One region of the Erwinia sp. LJJL01 genome, then DNA from elsewhere that is predicted to be linked to it. Evidence: predicted binding sites of a transcription regulator. Region 1 holds the regulator's gene; the other holds the start of a gene.
What was found. The regulator PurR, encoded in region 1, represses purine synthesis genes. The targets are predictions, from matches to a motif close to CANGCAAACGTTTGCNTG.
Positions count from the first base shown of each region.

Region 2: purE (5-(carboxyamino)imidazole ribonucleotide mutase) is a predicted target of PurR. The motif match lies at 2,688-2,705, and genes of this name have one in related genera.

Region 1 is NZ_CP178576.1:4,445,730-4,449,921, forward strand. It holds gene rnt (ribonuclease T) at 1-97, shown strand, start outside; gene ACLI4M_RS21750 (Grx4 family monothiol glutaredoxin) at 179-517, opposite strand; gene ACLI4M_RS21755 (C40 family peptidase) at 888-1,736, shown strand; gene ACLI4M_RS21760 (YnhF family membrane protein) at 1,779-1,868, opposite strand; gene purR (HTH-type transcriptional repressor PurR) at 2,164-3,189, shown strand; gene punR (DNA-binding transcriptional activator PunR) at 3,214-4,131, opposite strand.
Region 2 is NZ_CP178576.1:3,158,517-3,162,708, forward strand. It holds gene ybbP (putative ABC transporter permease subunit YbbP) at 1-971, shown strand, start outside; gene purK (5-(carboxyamino)imidazole ribonucleotide synthase) at 1,018-2,085, opposite strand; gene purE (5-(carboxyamino)imidazole ribonucleotide mutase) at 2,082-2,591, opposite strand; gene lpxH (UDP-2,3-diacylglucosamine diphosphatase) at 2,742-3,458, opposite strand; gene ppiB (peptidylprolyl isomerase B) at 3,458-3,952, opposite strand; gene cysS (cysteine--tRNA ligase) at 4,186-4,192, shown strand, end outside.

The DNA of each region.
Region 1 (4,192 bases):
GCAGACCGCGGATCTGTTCTGTGAACTGGTTAATCGCTGGAAACGTCTGGGCGGCTGGCCGTTGCCCGCCAGCGCCGATGATCAACAGCAGGCTTAAACGCGCTGATTGAAAGATAAAAAAAAACCGGAGCCATTTGGCTCCGGTTTTTATTTTGGGTGCACTCTCAAGCTTTAACGCTTATTCAGACGCTTCGCTCGGATACTTTGCCGCAGTTTCTTTAATCAGACTCTGCAGTTCGCCGCGCTGGTACATTTCAATGATGATATCGCAGCCGCCGACCAGCTCACCGTCAACCCACAGCTGTGGGAAGGTCGGCCAGTTGGCATACTTCGGCATTTCAGCACGGATGTCCGGGTTCAGCAGAATATCAACATAGGCGAAACGCTCGCCGCAGGCTGAAAGCGCCTGAACAGCCTGCGCGGAGAAGCCGCAGCTTGGCAGTTTCGGGGAGCCTTTCATATACAGCAGGATCGGGTTTTCTGCAATCTGGCGCTGAATTTTTTCAACAGTACTCATAAATGCCTTCCTCAATACGATACTTCGTGTTTAGTTATTGTAGCGATTCTGTCCAGGCGATGAAAATGACATTTTCAGCAACAGCGTCAGCCTGTGCGCTGTCGTGGAACAGGTGATGGTGACAAAATAACATTTTCTTATCATCAATTCTCCCTCTGTCATGCGCGAAAGTGCAGTAACCGCTGACTTAACCACCTGATTGTGCTCAATTTCAAAGCGTTTACTTGATCTGTATTATTGAAACAAAAAAGACCTTACCTTTTGTTAAGAAGTTAGATTAGAATCGGTCCAACCTTCTGCTTTAGCGCAGAAATCACTTTTTCTGGCTGTGTTGCAGTGTTTTGCAGCGCACAAACTGTTAATGAGAACAATGCGTTCACTCATCACACTCATTCTGCTGGCCTTTGCTCAGCTATTTTTGAACCTGGCGCACGCATCGCCACATGCTCCTATTAATGCAAATCAACATAAAGTTGATAGCAGCGCTGCCAGTAAGGATGACCGGCGTAAACGCCGCCCGGTTAAAGCCGCCTCAACCAAAAAAGTCAAAGAACCCCTCAGCAAAAAGAGCAAACAACCAGCCAAAACCACGCGTACAACCGTTGCGCAAAAACTTAAGCTGAAAAAGAAACCCGCTGCTGAGCCGGTAAAAAAGATTAACGTCGCAAAAACCAAAACCACGGCTAAAAAGCTGGCTAAGAACGAAGGTAAAAAACGCTACGGTCGCCAGCGTGCAGATAAAAAACTCGAATCGCGCGTAGCAGAGAGTACCGATGCGCCGCTCAAGCTGAGTAAAGCTCACCGCGCGCGCTATCAGAAAGCTCGTGAGACAGCGATGAATAAACTGATGGGTCAGCTAGGGAAACCCTACCAGTGGGGCGGAACCTCGCCAAAAACCGGCTTCGACTGCAGTGGGCTGGTTTGGTATGCCTATAAAGATTTAGTGAAGTTTAAGATCCCACGTACCGCGAATGAAATGTATCACCTGCGTGACGCGGCCTCGATCAAACGCGATGAGTTGGAAAAAGGCGATTTGGTATTTTTCCGCATTAATGGTCGCGGCACTGCCGACCATGTGGGCGTCTATCTGGGCGGTGGGAAATTTATCCAGTCACCACGCACCGGCAAAGATATCCAGGTGAGCGCGCTGACGGAAGACTACTGGCAGGAGCACTACATTGGTGCCCGGCGCATGATGACACCGAAAACCATTCGTTAAACGCTAAAGAGAACGGGAGGAGCGACCTCCTCCCGGTGAAACTTAGTGCATTACTGCCGTGATGCTAAACGCAATAATCATCAGCAGTGAACCCACAACCGTCAGCAGTGTCATTTTCATATCGGTATTCATTTCCCCCCCCTTAATAACCCTGTTTAAAGTAAGCCAATAGATTTTCCCACAGTAGCCCGTAAAAATCTCGTTTTCTTTGCGCAGCCTTGCTAGAATTCCTCTTTTCCGTTGCGCAACAAGCACGGAAGTGATTTTACTCAGCACCGCATGTCACTCTACGGACGATTTAACCCCATCCTGACCCTTTGAGACAGCATCCATCATTATTCTGGGCGGCCAGAAATGGCGGTGTTTAGGCAAACGTTTAACCAATTAGTTATCAGAGTGTTACGATAACGCCAGGAGTACGAGTTTAATGGCAACAATTAAGGATGTGGCAAAGCGCGCCGGTGTTTCCACCACCACCGTTTCCCATGTAATCAATAAAACGCGCTTTGTAGCTGAAGAGACGCGTGAAGCGGTATGGACGGCAATCAAAGAATTGCACTATTCTCCCAGCGCCGTTGCACGTAGTCTGAAGGTTAACCACACCAAAACTATTGGCCTGCTGGCAACGTCCAGCGAAGCCCCCTATTTTGCCGAGATTATCGAAGCCATTGAAAACCGTTGCTTTGCTAAAGGTTATACGCTGATCCTCGGCAATGCGCACAACGACATCCAGAAGCAGCAGGCTTATCTGTCGATGATGGCGCAAAAGCGCGTTGATGGCCTGCTGGTGATGTGCTCAGAATACCCCGATGAGCTGATTTCCATGCTGGAAGACAATCGTAATATCCCCATGGTGGTAATGGACTGGGGTGAATCGCGCGGCGACTTCACTGATACCGTACTGGATAACGCTTTCGAAGGTGGCTACCTTGCCGGGCGCTATCTGATTGAACGTGGGCATCGTGATATTGGCGCGATCCCGGGGCAGCTGGAGCGCAACACCGGCGGCGGCCGCCATGCTGGCTTTATCAAGGCTCTTAACGAAGCCGGCATCAGCCTGCGCGATGAGTGGCTGGTGCAGGGTGACTTCGAACCGGAATCCGGCTACCGCGCCATGCAGCAGATTTTGTCACAGAAGCAGCGCCCGACGGCGATCTTCTGCGGTGGCGATATCATGGCAATGGGGGCTATCTGTGCCGCTGATGAGATGGGCCTGCGTGTGCCACAGGATATTTCGGTGATCGGTTATGACAACGTGCGCAACGCGCGCTACTTCACGCCGGCGCTCACCACCGTCCACCAGCCAAAAGAGCGTCTGGGTGAAACTGCCTTTGATATGCTGCTCGACAGAATTACCAGCAAGCGTGAAGAGCCTCAGACCATTGAGGTGCACCCTTCGCTGATTGAGCGCCGTTCAGTGGCCGATGGCCCATTCCGCGATTACCGTCGTTAATCCTCAGGGTGATGTTGCGCAACGTCACCCTGGTACGGTTTCACTTAGCCACTCGGCGTTAAGCGTTTCGGTACTGCCCAGATGTTCCAGCAGCCAGCTTAACGCCGGGGAGACGCTCTGCTCTGACCAACTCAGGCAGCACGGGCTATCGGGAAAAGGGGCGGCAAGCGGCAGCTCGCACAACACCCCCTGCTCCAGCCACGGCTGAGCAAAGTGCCCTGGTACCATACCCACGCATAATCCGGCGCGCAGGCAGTCAAACGCGCTATCCCAGTCCGGCACCACCAGCCGCCGCTGGTTATTCAGCGTCCAGGTAGTGCGCTTTGGCAAGGCTCTGGAGGTATCCTCCAGCACCAGCGATGGCCACTCGCGTATCAACTCTTCATTCAACGGGCTGCTGTGGCCAAGCAGCGGATGCCCGGCCAGCACGACACAGCGCCAGTTCAAACTTCCCATATCGCGAAAAGCAAAACGCCCGCCGACAGGAATAGCCTGCGTTGCGCCAATCGCCACGTCGACGCGCCCGTCCGCCAGCGCATCCCAAACGCCGTTGAAAACCTCTGGCGTAATATGCAGCTCCATATCCGGGAAGTGGCGGTAAAAATCCACCACCAGCTGCCGGGTACGCGCCGGACGGACAATACGATCGACCGCGATATTAATCTGCCCACGCCAGCCGTTAGCCACCTGTTGACAGCGCCGACGGGTGGCGAGCATTTTTTTGATGACAACTCTGCCCTCTTCGCTGAATACGCGCCCGGCTTCGGTCAGCACCACGTCGCGGTGCCGCCGCTCAAACAGGCTAACGGCTAGCCACTCCTCCATCTGACGTACGGTATAGCTGACGGCAGAGGGCACGCGATGCAGTTCTGCCGCAGCAGCGGTAAAACTGCCGGTTCTGGCAACCGCATCAATAACTTCCAGAGAATGTTCAGACCACATAGCTTTGCCTTCAATTTTTTTCAATGCGCCTGACGAATATTAGCGTTTCACAAGCCAGTCG
Region 2 (4,192 bases), 1.3 Mb from region 1:
AGCAGATGCCGCCGGGCAGCCCGAACTACTTCCTGCTGAACATCACCGGGCAGCAGGTGCCGCAGGTGCAGGCCTTCCTTGAACAGCATCAGGTGAAGCCGGAAACCTTCTACCCGATTGCCCGCGTGCGCCTGACCGGGATTAACCACCAGCCCGCCGATCCTGAAATGGATAATTCGCTGAATCGCGAGCTGAATCTCACCTGGCTAAAAGATTTGCCGGACCATAATCCGCTGACCTCCGGCAGCTGGCCGCCGCAGCGCGGTGACGTGTCGATTGAGCAGGAGCTGGCCGGGCGGCTGGGGGTGAAGCTTGGGGATACGCTGACTTTTACCGGCGATACGCAAGAGTTCAGCGCCCGGATCACCAGCATGCGTAAAGTCGACTGGGAGAGCCTGAAGCCAAACTTCTTCTTTATCTTCCCGCCGGGCGCGCTCGACGGCCAGCCGCAGACCTGGCTGACCAGCTTCCGCCTTGACAATAACAGCGCGCTGCTGGCCCAGCTCAACCGCCAGTTCCCGACGCTCAGCCTGCTGGATATCGGCAGCATTATGCGTCAGATAGGGCAGGTGCTGGCGCAGGTTAGCCAGGCGCTGGAGATTATGGTGGTGCTGGTGACGGCCTGTGGCGTGCTGCTGCTGCTGGCGCAGATCCAGGTCGGGATGCGTCAGCGCCGTCAGGAGCTGGTGGTGTACCGCACGCTCGGCGCCAGCAAGAGGCTGCTGCACGGCACGCTGTGGTGCGAGTTTGCGCTACTCGGTCTGGTTTCCGGCGTGGCGGCCGCCATCGGTGCGGAAGCGGCGCTGTGGGGGCTGCAGCGCAAGGTGTTCGACTTCCCGTGGCAGCCGGATTACGTGCTGTGGGGGGCGCTGCCGTTAACCGGCGCGCTGCTGCTGTCGATCTGCGGCGGCTGGCTGGGTATTCGTCTGCTGAAGGGCAAGGCCTTGTTCAGAGGGTATTACGCGGAATAAAGCACGGAAGGGAGAGGCATGCCTCTCCCCTACTTAAGACGGATGATTACCCGAGTTTTTCCACCGCCCACGCAATGCCGCTGGCGTACTCCGGCGGCAGCATCGGTACCAGCGCATTCAGCGCTGCGCTTAACGCCGCCGGACTGACGTCCGCCAGATTAAGGTGGCCAATCTTGCGCCCGGCGCGCACCTCTTTCTCATACCAGTGCAGATGCACCAGCGGCTGGTTCAGCCAGTCGAGGTTCAGGTCAGTGCCGATCAGGTTCACCATAACCGCCGGGGTGCTGACCACTGGCGTGGGCAGCGGCAGGCCAAGAATCGCCCGCAGGTGTAGCTCAAACTGGCTGATAGACGCGCCGTTCTGCGTCCAGTGGCCGCTGTTGTGCACGCGCGGGGCCAGCTCGTTGATCAGCAGACCTTCCGGCACCACAAAGCACTCCATCGCCATCACGCCAACGTAGTTCAGCTCATTCATGATTGCCGACAGCATGCGCTCCGCCTGCTGCTGATGCTCTGCATTCACGTCCGGCAGCACCACGCTGGTGCGCAGAATGCCGTCCTGATGCAGGTTGTGCGTCAGCGGGTAGAATACGGTGTGACCGTCGTGCCCGCGCGCACCGACCAGCGACATCTCGCCGGAGAAGTTAATCCCCTGCTCAACAATGCACTCACCGTAGCAGTCAGCGGGCAGCGTCCCGGTTTCATCCGCACGCAGGCGCCACTGGCCGCGGCCGTCATACCCCCCGGTGCGGCGCTTAACGATGGCCAACTCGCCGAGGGTGGTGAACACCTGCGCCCACTCGTCGGCAGCGGACAGCAGTTGCCAGGGGGCCGTCGCCAGACCGAGGCGGTCCAGCAGCTGCTTCTGGGTTAAGCGGTCCGCCAGCAGCGGGAAAATGTCACGGTTAACGAAGGCGTTGTGGCTTGCCAGCTCGCGCGTCAGGGCGGTTTCCGGCCAGCGTTCAATCTCGGCGGTGATCACGCTCTGCGCAATCGGCAGCGCTTGCGGCTCGGCATCCAGCCCGACCGGATAAACCGCAATACCCAGCGGCTCTCCGGCCTGGCGCAGCATGCGGCCCAGCTGGCCGTTACCTAATACGCAAACCGGCTTCATGCTTCCACCTGCGGGTCCGGGTTGTTCAGCACGTCATCGGTCTGCGTCTGGCGCCAGTTTGCCAGGCGGCCCGCCAGCGCAGCATCGTGCAGTGCAAGGATCTGCGCAGCCAGCAGGGCGGCGTTCGCCGCACCGGCTTTGCCAATCGCCAGCGTACCGACCGGGATGCCGCGCGGCATCTGCACGATAGAGTACAGGCTGTCGACCCCGCTCAGCGCCGCGCTCTGCACCGGCACGCCCAGCACCGGCACCAGGGTTTTCGCAGCCAGCATGCCCGGCAGATGCGCCGCGCCGCCTGCACCCGCAATAATCACCTGGAAGCCGTTATCGGCGGCCTGTTCGGCAAAGCTGAACAGTTTGTCCGGGGTTCGGTGCGCAGACACCACTTCACAGTGGAACGGAACGTCGAGGCTGGTGAGGATTTCCGCTGCAAACTGCATGGTTGCCCAGTCACTTTTGGAACCCATAACAATAGCAATGCGGGCCGGGGCGGCGTTGGATGACATGCGGGTCTGACTCCTGTGATTGTAAAACGTCACCGCAGCAGCACGGATACGGGCTGCGGGGTGGGAAGGGCAGAGAGAATATCACGACTGCGCGGCGAGGAAAACGGTTGCGTGGCGTCAACTGGCGCAGGATGGCGCCAAAATTTTGATTCAGAACGGGAAGGAAATCAGCGCAATCTCATCAGGGCCGACTTTGATCATCGAACCCTCTTCGTGCCAGGCGCCGAGCACCAGGCGTTCGGCGGGCTGACCGTTAATGTTCAGTGCATGCACGGCCGGGCGATGAGTATGCCCGTGGATCAGACAGGGCACCTGATGGCGGCTCATGGCGTCGACCACCGCCTGCGGATTGACATCCATAATCGCGAGATCTTTATTGCGGTTGGCCTGCTTGCTGCCGTTGCGCATCTTGCGCGCGATGCGCTGGCGCACGAACAGCGGCAGGGCAAGGAAAACGCGTTGCAGCCAGCGCTGTTGCACCTTCTGGCGATAGCGCTGATAGCCCTCGTCGTCGGTACACAGCGTGTCGCCGTGCATAATCAGCACGCGCCTGCCGTACAGCTTCAGCACCTGCTCTTGCGGCAGCAGCGTCATCCCCGCCGCGCGCGCGAAGCGTTTCCCGACCAGGAAATCGCGGTTGCCGTGGATAAAATAGCAGGGGATGTTGAGCTGGTGCAGCGCGGTCGCCACTTCGGCGTGCAGCGGGTTCGGGTCGTCGTCACCGATCCAGGCTTCAAACAGATCGCCGAGAATATACAGCGCATCGGCGTGCTGCGCTTCACGGCGTAAAAAATGCAGAAAACCGGCAGTGATTGCCGGTTCTTCAGTACACAGATGCAGATCTGCGATAAACAGCGTGTGCGACATTATTCGCTGACGGTGACTTTCTGGATAATCACATCGTCTTTTGGCACATCCTGGTGCATGCCGCTGCGGCCGGTAGACACGGCTTTGATTTTCTCAACCACGTCCATACCTTCAACCACTTCAGCAAACACGCAGTAACCCCAGCCCTGCAGGCTTTCGTCACGGAAGTTCAGGAAGTCGTTGTCTGCCACGTTAATAAAGAACTGCGCGGTAGCCGAGTGAGGAGCCTGAGTACGCGCCATTGCCAGCGTGCCTTTGGTGTTTTTCAGACCGTTGCTGGCTTCGTTCTGGATCTCAGCTTTGGTCTCTTTCTGCTTCATGCCCGGCTCAAAGCCGCCGCCCTGGATCATAAAGCCGTTGATCACGCGGTGGAAGATGGTGTTGTCGTAGAAACCTTCGCGGCAGTATTCCAGGAAGTTCGCAACGGTAGCCGGTGCTTTATCGTCGAAAGTTTTGATGACGATATCGCCATGATTAGTCTGGAAAGTAACCATTTTCTCATCCTGTCAGGGTTGGAGTATTTAACATTGAGCGCCGGGGGCGGAGACGTAAGTCTTCCCCGTGCGACAGACGGCTCTTATATCACAAAAAGTGATGGCTCGTCAGCCCCGCTGCATAAAGGAAGCGGCAATACCCTTGCTTTACATAGCGCTGGGGGTAAAAATACGTCAGAATGTTCGATTCACTTTTTATCGTAATCCCGCACACGCTTAAACGGAATGTCTCAATGCTAA